DNA from 3 places in the Aquabacter albus genome. Region 1 is predicted to be linked to each of the others. Evidence: riboswitches for the same ligand, from Rfam matches in the RefSeq annotation. Region 1 holds a riboswitch; each other region holds the start of a gene.
The links. Region 1 has a riboswitch for cobalamin ahead of ABLE91_RS04655 (ribonucleoside-diphosphate reductase subunit alpha). Riboswitches for the same ligand answer to the same signal wherever they lie in the genome.

Region 1 (5,414 bases):
GCCGAGGCTGAAGCCCACTGCCGCGCCCAGGACGGCACGCGGGAGGCGCAGTTCGGAGAGCACCATGGCTTCAAGGGTTTGGCGCCCGGCGAGAAGATCGGACAGGGCCTCGCCCACATCCAGCGGGGCGTAGCCTACGGCCACCGACACGGCCATGAGGATGATCGTGAGGAGAGCAAGGGCAACAACGAGGCGGGTCATTCGGGCAGGGCCTCCCGCGCCGCCGCGAGCCGCCGCGCCGCTTCCGCCAGTTCGGGACCCGCGCAGGTCCACAACCGCGTCGGCAGCGGCACGGTCCGGCCTTCGGCGGCGAGCCGGGCGAGCGCGGGATGATGCAGCAGGTCGTCCGCCAGCGAGGGCGGGCCGTCTGCGGATGCATTGATGACGAGGACGTCCGGGCGGGCGCGCACGATCTCTTCCAAATTCAACTGTCCCATCCGGTCGGTAGAGAGGCGAGCCGCGAGATTGTCGAGGCCCGCCAAGCCCAGGATCTCGTCGGCCATGGAGCCGCGCCCGGCGGTGAAGCCGTTCGGGCGCAGGACGATGGCGGTGGGCCGGTGGGCGGGCGCGGACGGCAGGCGGGCAAAGGCCGCCTTCATATCCTCCATCATGGCTTCGCCGCGCTCCGGCGCGCCGATGCGGGCCGCCACCTCCCGGATCTGGGCATAGGCGTCCTCAAGCGTCTCCGGCACGCCGAGTTCCAGCACCGGCAGGCCGAGCCGGTGCAGCATGGCCACGGTGGTGCGAGTGGTGAAGGCGCCGACGATGACGAGGTCGGGCTTGAGGGCGGCGATCTCCTCCGCAAGACCCCGGTTCACGGGCACATCCTTTGCGAGATCCGCCACGTTGGATCCACGCGGGTCGCGGGCGAGCCAGGTCACCGAGGCAACCTGCTCCTTGTCCGCGAGGCGCAGCACCAGTTCGTCCGCACAGAGATTGAGCGAGACGATGCGCGCGGGCCTCTGCGCCTCCGCCGAAACGGGAGCGCAGAGGAAAACCAGGGCAAGGAGGCTGGCGACGCGCTTCATCCCTCCGCCTCAATAGGTGAACTTCAAGCCGCCATAGGCGCCGAAGCCGGGAGCCAGGAAGCCGTTGGGGTTCTCGTAGGTCTGATCGAACAGATTGTCGATGCGGGCGAACAGAGTCGCGTTGGGTGTCCACGCATAGTTGGCCGCAAGATTCACCACGGTGTATCCGGGCTGGTCGATAGTGTCGCTGGTGAGACGCACGATGTCCCACCATGCCGAGGCATAGATCAGGGTGGCGGAAAGATTGAGCTGGTCCGTGGGGTTCCAGTCCGCCGTCACGCTCACCTTGTTGTTGGGCCGCCTCAGGGGTGTGCAAGAGGTGGGTGTCAGCGGCGCGCAGGAAGCGCCGAAGGGCTCGCCCGGCGGCATGTAGCCGATGACGTAGGTGTAGGTGTAGTCCACCCGCAGCTTCAGCCGCTCCATCACCTGGAAAGCGATGAAGGTCTCCGCGCCCTGCGTGGTGGCGCTGGAGATATTCACGTTCTCGAACGTCACCGGGTCGTAGCTGATGAGGTTGGTGATGTCGTTGTGGAAATAGGCGGCGCCAAACGTCACCCTGCCGCCGAAGGCCTGCTGCTCGAAACCGATATCGTAGCCGGTGCTCTCTTCGGGCTCGAGGGCCGCATTGCCATAGATCGGCGCATAGAGCTGATAAAGTGAGGGCGCCTTGAAGCCGGTGCCGTAGCTGCCCTTGATGGTGGTCCCCGTCTCGGGAATGAGGAAGCCGGGGGCAAGGCGGAAGGTCGAGTGGTCGCCGAAGGTGTCGTCGCTGTCATAGCGGACGTTCGCCGCGCCGAAGAACCGATCGCCGAACGTGCCCTGCCATTCCGCATAGGCGCCGGTGTCGCCGGTCGATGCGCTCATCTCCGTGTATTGGGTGGACGAGGTCATGCTCTCGTTCCGCCGCTCCACGCCGGCAATGAGGTTCTGCCCGGCGGCGGCGGCGAGGTTGGAGCGCAGGTAATAGGTCTGCCGGTCGCCCTCATACTGGCCGTTCACGGACAGGTTCGGCCCCACGGTCGGGTTCGAGGTGTTCATGGCGCTCACCCCGAACGTGGTGTGGAGTACGCCGTCGAGCGCGCTCCACACGCCCTCGCCCTTGGTGAAGAACATGGAATTGAGGCTGGTGGAAGTCTGCGGGGCCGGGATGCCCTCGAACAGCGGCGGGGGATAGATGTCCGGCGTGAAGGCGAGTTGGCTGTCGATGTAGCGGGCGACGAAGTTGAGCGCCAGATTATCCGTCATCTGGAGGTCGAGGCGCGTCGAATAGGTCCAGTTGTCATAGGCGTTGGGATTGTTTGGATAGCCCGGCGGGATGATTCCGGGCGGGGTCACCGGAATATCCGTCGAGGAGAAATGGGTGACGTTGAAGGAGTAGGAAAGCCGCTCCGTCGACCCGCTCACCGCCGCCGCCTGGTTGAAGGTGCCGAGCGAGCCCCCTTCCACATAGCCGAAGAATTTCGGCGGGCCCTCGCCCTTCTTGGTGGTGATGGAGATGACGCCGCCGATGGCGTCCGAGCCGTAGAGACCGCTCTGTGGCCCACGCAGCACCTCGATGCGGGCGAGATCGGTGGCGAGGAGCTGGCCGAAGTCGAAGGCACCGTTGGGGGTCGAGGGGTTGCCCGCATCGATGCCGTCGATCAGCACCTTCACATGGTTGGAATTGGTGCCGCGGATGAAGACCGAAGTCTGCCCGCCCGGTCCGCCAGTCTGCACCACGTTGAGACCGGGAAGCGATTGCAGCACCTGGGGCACGGTGCGCAGCTGCTGGCGCTCGATGTCCTCGGCGGTGACGACGCTAACCGAGGAGGCGATCCGGTTCGCCGGGGTCGGGATGCCGGTGGCGCTCACCACCACTTCGGGAAGGTCGATGGGCTGCTGGGCGGTGCCGCCGGGTGCCGGGGACTGGGCATGAGCGAGCCCCGAAGCCGACGACAGGAGGAGGGCAGCGAGCACGGGACGGCGCGCGGCGGCGCGGGCGTGACGAAACAAAGCGGAAGGCATGATGGCCTCAGCGGGACGAGTGGTCCGTCACCGCGAACGAGGCTCCCCTGCGGCCGGAAAGCTGCTGGGATTAACCACCATCAGGACACCCCGCCCGACGTGCTCGCGCGTGACCACGGCTGACGGCAGGTCTCCTGGCTCGCGGGTCAGCGTCCATCTCGTCGCCTTCCCAGGCCGAAGCCCAGTGGCGTGTGACGAAGGACTCGCCGCTTACAGTTGCGGGGGCAGCCGCGGCATCGTCGGATCCCCGTCTCCGGGCACCCTCCTCACCGCGTTCCCTTTTTCGTCCCGTTAGGGAACCGTCACGGTGACGGTAGAGGGCTGCTCATTCACGGTCAACCATCCGCTTCGGCGGTGGATGAGACATGTCTGCTCCGATTCATCATCCCCACATATTGACAGCCATCGCAACCATGCTGCTAGATGTGGTGGTCACGGTCTCTCGACTCGCAAGAGCGAGAGCTAAGAGGGAAGCCGGTGCGGGACCGCCCGAAAGGGTCGAACCAATGCCGGCGCTGCCCCCGCAACTGTAAGCGGCGAGCCAAGGTCCATCAGAGTCACTGGGAGCGATCCCGGGAAGGCCGGACTTGAGGCGACGACCCGCGAGCCAGGAGACCTGCCGCGACCTCGATGAACGTCCTCGGGCGGGGTGCCCCGGTGGAACGCTTGGCTGTCGCTGGGGGCTTCATGCCCGAGGCGATCTTCCCTCGCGCATCCGCTCGGCCTTTGCCCCCAACTTTTGGGGTCCAAGCCGATGTCTCTCCAGATCGAAACCGTGCGTCCCTCGGACGCGATCCTCGTCCCCGCACAGCCTGCGCCGGGCGCCCGGACAGCCTCGGAACCGGGCTATCAGGTGATCCGCCGCAACGGCGCGGTCACGCCGTTCGACGCCTCCAAGATCTCCGTTGCCCTCACCAAGGCGTTCCTCGCCGTGGAAGGCAGCAGCGCCGCCGCCTCGCGCCGCGTCCATGACGCCGTCGCCGATCTGACGGCTCAGATCGTGGCGGGGCTCACCCGTCGCGCGGAGGGCGGCCGCACCTTCCATATCGAGGACATCCAGGACCAGGCGGAACTGGCCCTGATGCGCGGCGAGCACCACAAGGTGGCCCGCGCCTATGTGCTCTATCGCGAGGAGCGTGCCCGGGAACGTGCGAAGACGGATGCGCCCGCCGCGTCAGCCGTGCCCGCCCTGCGCATGAAGGCGGCGGACGGCGCGCTCGTTCCCCTCGACACGGCGCGGCTCGATGCCGTGGTGCGCGAAGCCTGCGAGGGCCTCGATGGCGTCTCGCGGGAAACCGTGCTCGGAGAGACCCGGCGGAACCTCTATGACGGCATCTCCGCGGACGAGCTCGGCCTCGCGCCGATCCTCGCCGCCCGCACCCTTATCGAGACGGAGCCCAACTACACCAAGGTCAGCGCCCGCCTGCTGCTGGACAAGCTGCGTCGGGAGGCGTTGAGCTTCATCGCCGGGCGCGCCGACGAAGCGACCCATGAGGAGATGGCAGGCCGCTATGGCGACTATTTCCTCGGCTTCGTGAAAGCCGGCGTCGCGGCCGAGTTGTTGGACCCGGAACTGGCCCGCTTCGACCTCCCGCGCCTCGCCGCAGCGCTGAAGCCGGAGCGGGATCTCGCCTTCGACTTCCTCGGTCTCCAGACCCTCTATGACCGCTACTTCCTGCACGTGCGCGGCACGCGCTTCGAACTGTCCCAGGCCTTCTTTATGCGCGTCGCCATGGGGCTCGCTGTGCGCGAGATCGACCGGGAGGCGAAGGCCATCGAATTCTACGGCCTCCTCTCCTCCTTCGACTTCATGGCCTCGACGCCGACCCTGTTCAATTCCGGCACGCTGCGCCAGCAGCTCTCCTCCTGCTTCCTCACCACGGTCGCGGACGACCTCGACGGCATCTTCAAGGCGGTGAAGGACAATGCGCTGCTGGCCAAATATTCCGGCGGGCTCGGCAATGACTGGACGCGGGTGCGCGGCCTCGGTGCCCACATCAAGGGCACGAACGGCGAGAGCCAGGGCGTGGTGCCGTTCCTCAAAGTTGCCAACGACACCGCCATCGCCGTGAACCAGGGTGGCAAGCGCAAGGGTGCGGTCTGCGCCTATCTGGAAACCTGGCACGTGGACATCGAGGACTTCCTCGATCTGCGCAAGAACACCGGCGACGAGCGCCGCCGCACCCACGACATGAACACCGCCAACTGGGTGCCGGACCTGTTCATGCAGCGTGTCGAGGAAGACGGCCCCTGGACCCTGTTCTCACCCGACGAGGCGAGCGACCTGCACGATCTCTTCGGCCCCGCCTTCAAGGCCGCCTATGAGGGCTACGAGGCCAAAGCCGCGCAGGGCGGGATGAAAGTGTTCAAGCAGGTGCGCGC
Region 2 (5,414 bases), on a different contig from region 1:
GCCCGCGCCTGCGCCGCGGACGGCCTGCGCGTGGTGGTGGCCGACTGGCTGGAAGACGGGCCGAAATGGCGCAACATCTCCGACATCCTGCTGGATGACGTGATCCGCCCCGAGGCGGCGCTCTCCTTCCTGGAGCGCGAGGCCGGACGGGTGCGCGCCGTGATCCATATGGGCGCCATCTCCGCCACCACCGAGCGGGACGGCGACAAGATCGTCGCCCGCAATGTGCGGCCCACCCTCGATTTGTGGGACCTGTGCGCCCGCAAGGGGCTGCCCTTCATCTACGCCTCCTCCGGCGCCACCTATGGCGACGGCGCCTCCGGCTTCCGGGACGATGAAAGCGCCTCCGCGCTTCTCGAGCTCGCGCCACTCAACGCCTATGGCTGGAGCAAGCTCATGGCGGACCGGCGCTTCCTCGCCGATATCGCCGCCGGCCGTCCGCGCCCGCCGCAATGGGCGGGCCTGCGCTTCTTCAACGTCTACGGGCCGGGCGAGGCGCATAAGGGCGACATGCGCTCCGTGATCCACAAGATCTATCCCACCGCCGCCGCCGGGGAGGCGGTGACACTCTTCAAGTCCCATGACCCCGCTTATGAGGATGGCGGCCAGCTCCGCGACTTCGTCTATGTCGGCGATTGCGTCGCCGTGGTGCGCTGGCTGCTGGAGACGCCCGCGGTGAGCGGCATCTTCAATGTGGGCACGGGCCAGGCGCGCAGCTTTGCGGACCTAGCCCGCGCGGTGTTCGCGGCGGCCGGCAAGGAGCCGCTGATCCACTATGTGGACATGCCCGAGGCCATCCGGGGCGCCTACCAGTATTTCACCCAGGCCGACATGTCGAAGCTGCGCGCCGCCGGTTTCTCCCAGCCCTTCACCTCGCTGGAGGACGGCGTGCACCAGTATGTGACCGGCCACCTGCGCGGCAAGAACGGGTGAGGGCGCGCCATGCTCGCTGATGCCCGGCCCGGCCCGATCGCCGTCATCGGCGACGTGATCGTCGATCATTATGTGATCGGCTCGGTCTCCCGCATCTCCCCTGAGGCGCCGGTGCCGGTGGTGGTGCATGGCATGGACAGGCTGGTGCCCGGCGGGGCGGCCAATGTGGCCGCCAATGCGGCCGCCATGGGCGCGCCGGTGCATCTGGTGGGCCTCGTGGGTGCGGATGCCCGCGCCGGAGAGCTGCGCGAAGCGCTGGCCGCCTTTCCCGACATTTCGCTCGATCTCGTGGCCGACCCGGCGCGCCCCACCATCACCAAGACGCGGGTGATGAGCGGGCGCCAGCAGATCGTCCGCATCGATGCCGAAGATGCGAGCCCTGCCTCCCCTGAGGTGGAAGCCCGCCTCATCGCCGCCGCCCGTGCGGCCATCGCGCAATGCCGGGTCGCCGTGCTCTCCGATTATGCCAAGGGCGTCCTGGGCGACCGGGTGATCGCGGCCATCATGAAAGAGGCCGAGGCGCGGGGCGTGCCTGTCATCGTTGATCCCAAGCGCCGCACCTTCGAGGCCTATCGCGGCGCGGCCCTGGTGACGCCCAACCGCCGGGAACTGGCGGACGCCACCGGCCTGCCTGATACCACCGACGAGCAGGCGGCCGCTGCCGCTGCCGCCGCCGCCGCGCAGTTCGGCGGCGATGTGCTGGTGACGCGCGCCGAGAAGGGCATGACCCTCTGGCGCCGCGACGGCGCCGTGCTGCACGTGCCCGCCGAGGCGCGCGAAGTCTTCGACGTCTCGGGGGCAGGGGACACGGCCCTCGCGGCGCTGGCCATGTCGCTCGCCTCCGGCGAGCCGCTGGAAACCTGCGTGCGCATCGCCAATGCGGCGGCGGCCATCGCCGTGGGCAAGCTCGGCACCGCCGTCGTCACCCGCGCCGAGCTGGCCGCCGCCCTCGGCCGCGCCTTGCCGCAGATGGAGACGCCGGGCGCCCTCGTCTCGCTGGAGCGGGCGAAGGAGATCATCGCCCGCTGGCGGGCGGGCGGGGCGAGCGTGGTCTTCACCAATGGCTGCTTCGACCTGCTGCATCCCGGCCATGTGGCGCTGCTGGAGGCCGCCGCCGCCGAGGGCGACCGGCTGGTGGTGGCGCTCAACACGGATGCCTCCACGCAGCGCCTGAAGGGGCCGACGCGCCCGCTCCAGGACGAAGCCGCGCGGGCCAGGGTCATCGGCGCCATGCGCTGCGTGGACCTCGTGGTGCTGTTCGACGAGGACACGCCCCTTGAGACCATCACGGCCCTGCTGCCCGACGTGCTGGTGAAGGGCGCCGACTACAAGCCCGAGGAGGTGGTGGGCGCGGACGTGGTGACTGCCAATGGCGGGCGCCTTGTGCTGGCGAACCTGATCGCGGGCCGCTCCACCTCGTCTTTGGTGGCGAAGGCGCGGTCCTGAGGCGCCTCGGCAATAAATCGCCCCGCTCCCGTTGCGGCGCACGCGCGGGCCTATATAGTCGAAGAGTCGTCGGTTCCCTTCGGGGATCAAAAGGGAATGCGGTGCGGGACCTGTCCCAAAGCCGCGGCTGCCCCCGCAACTGTCGGCGGTGAGCGCTCCCCGCAGCGCCACTGGAACATGCGTTCCGGGAAGGCTGGGGAGAGGCGATGAACCGCGAGCCAGGAGACCTGCCGAAGGCGCGCGAGCCCAGTCATGGGCGCTTCCAGTCAGCCCTCGGAGGGAGGGCCAGGAGATGAAGATGAGCACGCAGAACCAGGTTTCCCAGGACCTCGCCGGCAAATCCGTCGCGTCGCGCACGCTGCAGATCACCTTCGCCGCGCTGCTGGGTCTCTTCGTGGTGGGCGGCGTCGGCTTCTCCCATATGGAAGTGGTCCATAACGCGGCCCACGACTACAGGCATTCGACCGGCTTCCCCTGCCACTGACAGGGGGCCGACATGTCGTTGTTCCGCACCATCGTCTTCGTGGCGGCGGCCGCCGGCCTATTCTCCGGCATTGCCATGACCGTCTTCCAGCAGGCCGCGACCGTTCCGCTGATCCTCAAGGCCGAGACCTATGAGGAAGCCGAAGCCGAAGCCGAAGCCGCCGCGCCCGCGACCCATACCCATGACGCCGCAACGCCCGCGCATAGCCATGACACCGCGGCCGCCCATGACCATGACGAAGGCGGCTGGCAGCCGGCGGATGGGTTCGAGCGCATGGCCTTCACGCTGGCGGCGAATGTCGTTGGCGCCATCGGCTTCGCGCTGCTTCTCGTCGCCGCTTCAGAACTCGCGGGCGGGCTCACCGGCTGGCGCGACGGGCTCCTCTGGGGCCTCGCGGGCTTTGCCGCCTTCACGCTGGCGCCCAGCCTCGGCCTTCCGCCCGAGCTTCCCGCCATGCCGGCGGCGGAGTTGGGTCCCCGGCAGCTCTGGTGGACCGCCACAGCGGCAGCCACCGCCGGGGGCATCGCGCTCATCGCCTATGGCCGCTCGCTGCCGGCGGTGATCGCCGCGCTCGCTTTGATTGCGGCGCCGCATTTCATCGGCGCGCCGCAGCCGGAGAACTTCGAAACTCCCGTGCCCCACGATCTGGCGCACAATTTCGTCGTCGCGGTGGTGGTCACGAGCTTCCTGTTCTGGGCGATCCTCGGCGGCGTCGCCGGCCTCGTCCGCGCAAGGATGGCCGGCGCCCAGCCATGACGGCCGGGCCGCGCGCCCGCCGCGTGCTGGTGCTTGGCGGGGCGCGCTCCGGCAAGAGCGGTTATGCCGAAGCCCTGATCGAAGCCGCGCCGCCGCCCTATGTTTATGTGGCGACGGCGCAGGCGCTCGATGCCGAGATGGCGGATCGCATCGCGCTGCATCGCTCAAGACGTGACACGCGCTGGCGGACCCACGATCATCCCTTCGACGTAGCTGACCTTCTGGCGGAGCTTCCGCCGGACGCCCCCGTGCTCGTAGACTGCCTGACCTTGTGGCTGACCAATCACTTACTGGCGGATCATGATCTTGAGGCGGAACAGGAGCGGCTGGTTTCCGCGCTTCTCGGGCGAGGCGGCTTGACGGTTCTGGTGGCCAACGAGGTGGGGCTCGGCATCGTGCCGGACAACGCGCTCGCCCGCCGCTTCCGCGACGCCGCCGGCCGCCTCAATCAAGCGGTGGCGGCGGCCTCCGACCGGGTGGTGTTCATGGTGGCGGGCCTGCCCCTGGTGGTGAAGGAGGACGCGCCATGAGCGCCGGGATCGACGACGCCGAGGCCGCCCGCCATCGCGACAAGATGGCCAAGCGCAAGGCCGTGCAGGATGCCGAGGTGGCCGGCAAGACCACCTTGGAGAAGGGCCTCCTCATCGTTCATACCGGCCCTGGCAAGGGCAAGAGCACCGCCGCCTTCGGCCTCGCTCTGCGCATGCTGGGGCGCGGCAAGCGGGTGGGTGTAGTCCAGTTCATCAAGGGCGCGTGGGAGACAGGCGAGCGCGAGGCGTTCGCGGCCTTCGGCGACCGGGTTCAGTGGTACACCATGGGGGAGGGCTTCACCTGGGAGACCCAGGACCTCGCCCGCGACGTGGCCGCCGCGCAGCGGGCCTTCGAGAAGGTGCGCGAGCTGATGGCGGACGAGACCCTCGCCCTGCTCATCCTGGACGAGCTGAACATCGCGCTGCGCTATAGCTATCTGGACCTTGGCGAAGTGGTGGAGACGCTGGCGGCGCGCCGCCCGGACCTGCACGTGGTGGTCACCGGCCGCAATGCCAAGCCGGAATTGATCGCCGCCGCCGACCTCGTGACGGAGATGGGCCTTGTGAAGCACCATTTCGCGGCCGGCGTGAAAGCGCAGGCCGGCATCGAATTCTAGGGCCGCCATGCCCTCACTCATGTTCCAGGGAACGGGCTCGGACGTGGGCAAGTCCCTGTTGGTGGCGGGTTTCTGCCGCGCCTTCGCCAATCGGGGGCTGAAGGTGCGGCCGTTCAAGCCGCAGAACATGTCCAACAATGCGGCGGTCACGGCGGATGGCGGCGAGATCGGCCGGGCCCAGGCGCTCCAGGCCCGCGCCGCGCGAGTCGCGCCATCCGTCCACATGAACCCCGTGCTCCTGAAGCCCCAGAGCGAGACCGGCGCCCAGATCGTGGTGCAGGGCAGGGTGGTGGGCAGCGCGAAAGCCGCCGTCTACCAGGGCATGAAGAAGAACCTGATACCCGCGGTCTTAGGAAGCTTTAGCCGGCTTATTTCCGAGGCTGATCTGGTGCTTGTGGAGGGGGCCGGGAGCGCTTCCGAGGTCAATTTGCGGGTCAACGACATCGCCAATATGGGCTTTGCCCGCGCAGCAAATGTGCCCGTGGTGCTGATTGGAGACATCAACAGGGGCGGCGTGATCGCCAGCGTCGTCGGCACCAAAACAGTTCTTCATCCTGAAGATGAAGCGCTTGTTTCTGGCTTCATTATCAATAAGTTCCGGGGCGATCCTAATCTCTTTCGCGAGGGACTTGAGATCATCACCCGCCA
Region 3 (5,414 bases), 170 kb from region 1:
GCGGTGAGGAGCGCGGCCCGCTCCGCCGCTCCGCTGGCGTCACGCTCCGGATCGCCGGAGGCGGCACCAAAGATATGAAGGCCGTCTTTGACGGCGAGATCCTTCAGGTCGCACAGCCAGGCATCGATGCGCTTCAGCGCCTCGTCGGGGTCGGTCTCCGCCGCGACGCCGGCCTGCCGGGCGAGGCCCGTCTCGCCGGCCGCTTCCACGATGAGGCGCGCGAGCCTGTCCCGACGGCGGGTGTCGAGGCCGTCGGCGCCGGCATATTCGTCCACCAGCCGCTCCAGCCGGCGCTCGGCCTCCGTGAGCTCCGCTCCCGCAAGGGGCGGCGGCAGGTGGCCGAGGGTGACGCCGGCAATGCGGCGCTTGGCCTGGGCGGCCTCGCCCGGATTGCTGACGATGAAGGGATAGATGACCGGCAGCGCGCCCAGCACCGCGCGGGGAAAGCAGGCGGGCGTAAGCGCCGCCGCCTTGCCGGGCAGCCATTCCAGGGTGCCGTGGGCGCCCATATGAATGAGCGCATCGAAGTGCTGCTGAAGCCACAGGCCGAAGGCGAGCAAGGCATGGCGCGGCGGCAAAGCGGGGTCGTGATAATCCGCCCGCCGGTCCAGCGAGGTGCCCCGGTCCGGCGCGAGGGCGACCAGCGCCTTGCCGAAGCGGGCGGCGCGGAATTGGAAGGCGGCGCCCTTCACGTCCGGGTCATCCTCGGGCGCGCCCCAGGCGACCGTCATCTGCGCCTGGAGCGTGTCGGGGAGGATGGAGAGGTGCACGCGATAGTCCGCGAGGGGGAAGGCGCCGGATGGGGCGATGCCGTCCAGAAGCGCGCGGGCCGTTGCGGGCGCGGCGGGCACATCATAGCCCTCGGCGGCAAGGGTGCGGAGCAGGAGCCGCACGCTTTCCGGCACGTCGAGGCCCACTGCATAGCCGGTGCGCCCCGGCGCGCCGGGATAATCAGGCATGAGGATGGCGAGCCGCCGCTTCACGCGCGGCGTGCAGGCGAGCCGCGCCAACGCCGCCGCGCGGCCCGCCACATGGGCGACGCCCTCCGGCTCGGCGCGGTTGAGGGCGGCGGAGAAGGCGAGGTCGTCGTCGCGGGCGGCCGTGTCCTTGAAGGAGAGGGCGCCCGCCAGCACGCGCCCGTCCAGTTCCGGCAGCACCACATGCATGGCGAGGTCGGCGGCGGCGAGGCCGCGCGGGCTTGCCGCCCAGGCGGAGCGGGCGGTGGTGGCGGGAATGGCCTGGAGCACCGGCGGGCCGCCGGCAGGGAAGAGGTCGTCCGCGTCTCCGGCGGCGAAGGCGGTGGCGGTGATGATGACGTGCGGTGCGTGCGCGGCAATGGCGCTGCGGGCGAAGGCGCGGGCGGCGGGATCCTTCAGGGAGGAGACGAAGAGGGGGATCGGCACCATGCCGCGCGCGGCGAGGGCGCCGCAGAGGGCGTCGATGGGGGCGGCGTCCCCGGCGAGCCACATGGAGCGGTAGAAGAGGATGAGGGCGCGGGGTGTGTCTTCCCGCGCGACGCCAGTGCCTTCCCTCCCGCGCTGGGAACCCTCCCCCCTTGAGGGGGAGGGCAGGGTGGGGGGTATCTCTCCGCTTGTGCCGGCGGGGGTGGTGCTGGCGGCGCCATACCCCCCACCCCGACCCTCCCCCTCAAGGGGGGAGGGGGACACCCCCACGACGTCATCCCCGGGCTTGACCCGGGGATCTCTTGGGGATCCGGCCGCACCCGGTTCTGCGGGAGATGGCCGGATCAAGTCCGGCCATGACGGAGAACGAGAAGAATAAAATGCCGCCGCCGGCACATCCCGCGGTGGCAGGACCTCCGCCTGCCCCGCCATCAGCCGCAGCAAGGCGCGCATATTGTCCGGGCCGCCGGCGCGGAAATAAGCGAGCCACAAGGCCCACTCCTCCCGCTCCAAAGTCGAAAGGGCCGCGAGGCGGTGGTCGTCCTGGTCTTCCCCCGGCAGCAGCGCCAGCTTGATCCCTTGCGCCCAGGCCAGAGCTGACAGCCGCTCCGCCCCGTAGCGCCACCAGTCGAGCCCACCCAGAACCCGCGCCACGATCACCTTGGCGTGGCGCGCGGAGCGCTCCAGCCAGAGGTCCACGGACATGGGGTGGCGCAGATCCTTCAGGCGCGCGAGGCGCAGGCTCGGCAGCGTCGCCCGCTCCGCCCGCCATGCGGCGCCGAGCGCCAGCAGGTCGCTGTCGGTGAAGGAGAGCGCGAGCAGGTCGGCCGGGGGCTGGCGGAGGTCGATGGGCTCCGCCAGATCCTCGATGGTGGCCGATGTGCTCGAAAGAAGATGCATCAGCCCACTCTAAACCTTCAGGCGGCGGGCGTAACCGCCAGCACCGCCTCTTCCACGGCGTTCCGGTCGAAGCCCTTCAGCCCGATCACCACCAGCGCGCCCCTGCGGGCCTCGTTCGGCCCCCAGGCGCGGTCGAACTGGTGCGAGACGCGGGTGCCCACCCCCTGCACGAGGAGGCGCATGGGCTTGCCGGAGACGCTGGCAAACCCCTTCACCCGCAGCACGCCGGGCAGAGCGGCGGCTTCCGAGACGCGCGCAGCCAGCGCCGCCGGCTCGGCGATCTCGGGAATGGGAAGGACGAAGCTATCGAAATCGTCGTGGTCGTGGTCCAGCTCGTCGTCATGATGGGTCTTGCGGTTCTCGATCTCGTCCTCGGTGCCTACGCCGAGGCCGAGCAGGATGGCCGGGTCCACCTTTCCGCCTGCCGCACGCACCACGGACACCGCGCGGGGCAGTACCGCCGCCACGCGGGCGGCTGCGATTTCCGCGCCGGCCGCGTCCAGAAGGTCGGACTTGGCGATGATGACGAGGTCGGCGCAGGCGATCTGGTCCTCGAACACCTCTTCCACGGGATCGTCATGGTCGAGCGTGTCGTCCGCCGCGCGCTGGGCGGCGAGGGCGGAGAGATCATCGGCGACACGGCCTTCGGCAAGCGCGGGGCCATCCACCACCGCCACCACGCCATCCACGGTCACGCGGCTCTTGATGGCCGGCCAATGAAACGCCTGCACCAGCGGCTTGGGCAGAGCGAGGCCGGAGGTCTCGATGAGGATGTGGTCGATGCCGGGGCGGGCGAGAATCTTGTCCAGGGCCGGCACGAAATCATCCGCCACGGTGCAGCACAGGCAGCCATTGGAGAGTTCGACGATATTCTCCTCCGGGCAGCTCTCGATGCCGCAGCCCTTCAGGATCTCGCCGTCTATGCCCACGTCGCCGAATTCATTGACGATCACAGCGAGCTTCCGCCCCCCGGCATTCTCGAGGATGTGGCGGATGAGGGTCGTCTTCCCGGCGCCGAGGAAGCCGGTGACGATGGTGCAGGGGACGCGGGCGAGGCTGGTCATCGGGGTTCCTCGGTGAAGAAGAGGGGCGGCACGCGGGCGATCATGCCGCGCTTGAGGCAGTCGGGCCGGCCGCGCCACGGCATGAGGCCGTCGGTGGAGCCGGCGAAGAGGGTAGCGCCCGCGAGAAGGTCGGGCGCGGACGCAGGGGTGAGATCGCCGAACACGTAGGACCAGCCGCCGGCCCGGACCATGGCGGCGGAAAGGCCGCGCTTGCAGTTGGAGAGGCAGCGCACCGGCTTCACCTCCACATCAGGGTCATGGGCGGCGGCGCGCACAGCCTCCGCGAGGCGGGCGCCCTGGGGCGCATCCTCGGGCGGCGTGCCGGGCGTGCGGCAGGTCTGGCAGACGAACAGGGTGACGGCGGGCGCCGCATCGCGCGGGCCTGCGGAGGCCGTGTCATCGGGCCGGTCGTCGGGCGTCTCGGTGGGCGCGGGTCGCTCCAAAGCGGGTCCTGCGGGTGCGGAAAGCGCGCCAAAGCCGACGCAAAACCGCCTTGCCAGGGCACCCCGCCCGGCGCGCGATTGTGTCGAGGGCAGGTCTCCTGGCTCGCGGGTCACCGTCTCGGGCCGCCTTCCCGGAGGGGCCGGCGCGGCCGGTCTCCAGTGGCTTTTCGGTCGAGACTCTCCGCTTACAGTTGCGGGGGCAGCCGCGGCATTGGCGCTTCCTCGCGCCGCACCGCATTCCCTCTTCACCGATCCGACTCTGCCGGACCGGAACCTTCGACCGGGCCACTAAAGGGTGGGCGGGGAGGGAAGTCAATCTCAGGGCAGGTTGCCCGGGAAGCCGTAACCTCCCAGCCGTCATGGCCGGGCTTGACCCGGCCATCTCCCGTCATTCCTGGAGATCCCCGGGTCAAGCCCGGGGATGACCGCTGTTCCTAGAGGCTCACTCGCCGAACAGCTTGCGCTGCCACCAGCCGGAGCGGCGCTTTTCGGGCGGCAGGTCCTGGGCCGGAGCAGAGGTTTCCTGAACCGGTGCGGCGACGATGTCCGCATCGGCGACGGGGACCGAGGCGGTCTCCACGCCGGAGGTCTCTTCGCCGGCAGTCTCGGCGACGGGCGCGGGCTCGGGCACCAGGCTGCCGACCACCGGCGCCTTCTCGCGCACCGTGGACCGGCGGCGGGTCGGCTTGGGCTCTTCGGCGGCGGGAAGCTCCGGGGCCGTGGGGGCCGGGGCGGGCGGTGCCGGCTCCGGGGTGGGAGCGCTGATCTCGGCCACGGATTCCGGCGCGCCGGCCAGCGGCTCGATGGAGACGTGGATCACGGCATCGTCTTCGGCGCCGCCGTCATCCTCTCCGGCCTCGCCTTCACTGCCTTCGCCATCGGCCTGGAGCGGGGCATCCTCGCCCTCGCGCCGGTTGCGACGGCCGCCACGACGGCCGCGCCGACGGCGCCGGCGATCGGCCTCCGTCCCGCGGCCTTCGCCGCGCTCGTCCTCGTCGCCCTCTTCGGCCTCGCCTTCGCCGGCGGGCTCATCGCCCTCCTCGGCGGCTTCGCCCTCGGGCCGCGCCTCGCGGGGCTCGCCCTCGCGCTCGCCGCCACGACGGCGCCGGCGGCGGCGCTTGCGGCGGTTGTTGGCCTCCTCGGTGGTCTCGCCGCGCTCCTCGGGCTCATCGCCTTCGGGTTCGGCGCCGGAGACCTCCTCCAGATTCTCCTCGTCTTCCTCCTCGAACTCCTCGTCCGGAAGGATGGAATCAGGCTGCACCACCTTGCCGGGGCGCGGCGCGGCGGGGGCAGGAACGGCCTGGTCGCCCTTCTCGATGATGAAGGGCTGGTGGCCGGTGACGCGTTCGTCGGCGCTGATGGTGAGCGTGACGGAGAAGCGCTCCTCCAGCTCGCGCAGGTGCGAGCGCTTCTGGTTCAGCACATAGAGCGCCACTTCGGAGCGGGTGCGGGCGATGAGGTTGTGGGTCGCGCTGCGCAGCAGCTGCTCTTCGAACGCGCGCAGCAGCTGGAGCGCCACCGAGGCGGCGGAGCGCACATGGCCCGTGCCGCCGCAGGTGGGGCACACCTCGATGGAGCTTTCCAGAACGCCGGTGCGGATACGC

Region 2: linked by a shared signal. The riboswitch ahead of ABLE91_RS13825 (CbtB domain-containing protein) and the one ahead of ABLE91_RS04655 (ribonucleoside-diphosphate reductase subunit alpha) in region 1 are both predicted to bind cobalamin.
Region 3: linked by a shared signal. The riboswitch ahead of ABLE91_RS03935 (DUF1636 domain-containing protein) and the one ahead of ABLE91_RS04655 (ribonucleoside-diphosphate reductase subunit alpha) in region 1 are both predicted to bind cobalamin.

Annotation. Positions count from the first base shown of each region.
Region 1 is NZ_JBDZDT010000002.1:348,073-353,486, reverse strand. Features, by position in the region: gene ABLE91_RS04670 (FecCD family ABC transporter permease) at 1-201, opposite strand, end outside; gene ABLE91_RS04665 (ABC transporter substrate-binding protein) at 198-1,028, opposite strand; gene ABLE91_RS04660 (TonB-dependent receptor plug domain-containing protein) at 1,038-3,032, opposite strand; cobalamin riboswitch at 3,140-3,350, opposite strand; cobalamin riboswitch at 3,451-3,670, shown strand; gene ABLE91_RS04655 (ribonucleoside-diphosphate reductase subunit alpha) at 3,787-5,414, shown strand, end outside.
Region 2 is NZ_JBDZDT010000005.1:233,014-238,427, forward strand. Features, by position in the region: gene rfaD (ADP-glyceromanno-heptose 6-epimerase) at 1-933, shown strand, start outside; gene rfaE1 (D-glycero-beta-D-manno-heptose-7-phosphate kinase) at 943-2,379, shown strand; cobalamin riboswitch at 2,433-2,628, shown strand; gene ABLE91_RS13825 (CbtB domain-containing protein) at 2,678-2,863, shown strand; gene ABLE91_RS13830 (CbtA family protein) at 2,876-3,619, shown strand; gene cobU (bifunctional adenosylcobinamide kinase/adenosylcobinamide-phosphate guanylyltransferase) at 3,616-4,149, shown strand; gene cobO (cob(I)yrinic acid a,c-diamide adenosyltransferase) at 4,146-4,766, shown strand; gene ABLE91_RS13845 (cobyric acid synthase) at 4,774-5,414, shown strand, end outside.
Region 3 is NZ_JBDZDT010000002.1:179,116-184,529, forward strand. Features, by position in the region: gene cobN (cobaltochelatase subunit CobN) at 1-2,303, opposite strand, end outside; gene cobW (cobalamin biosynthesis protein CobW) at 2,321-3,367, opposite strand; gene ABLE91_RS03935 (DUF1636 domain-containing protein) at 3,364-3,720, opposite strand; cobalamin riboswitch at 3,882-4,103, opposite strand; gene ABLE91_RS03940 (Rne/Rng family ribonuclease) at 4,253-5,414, opposite strand, start outside.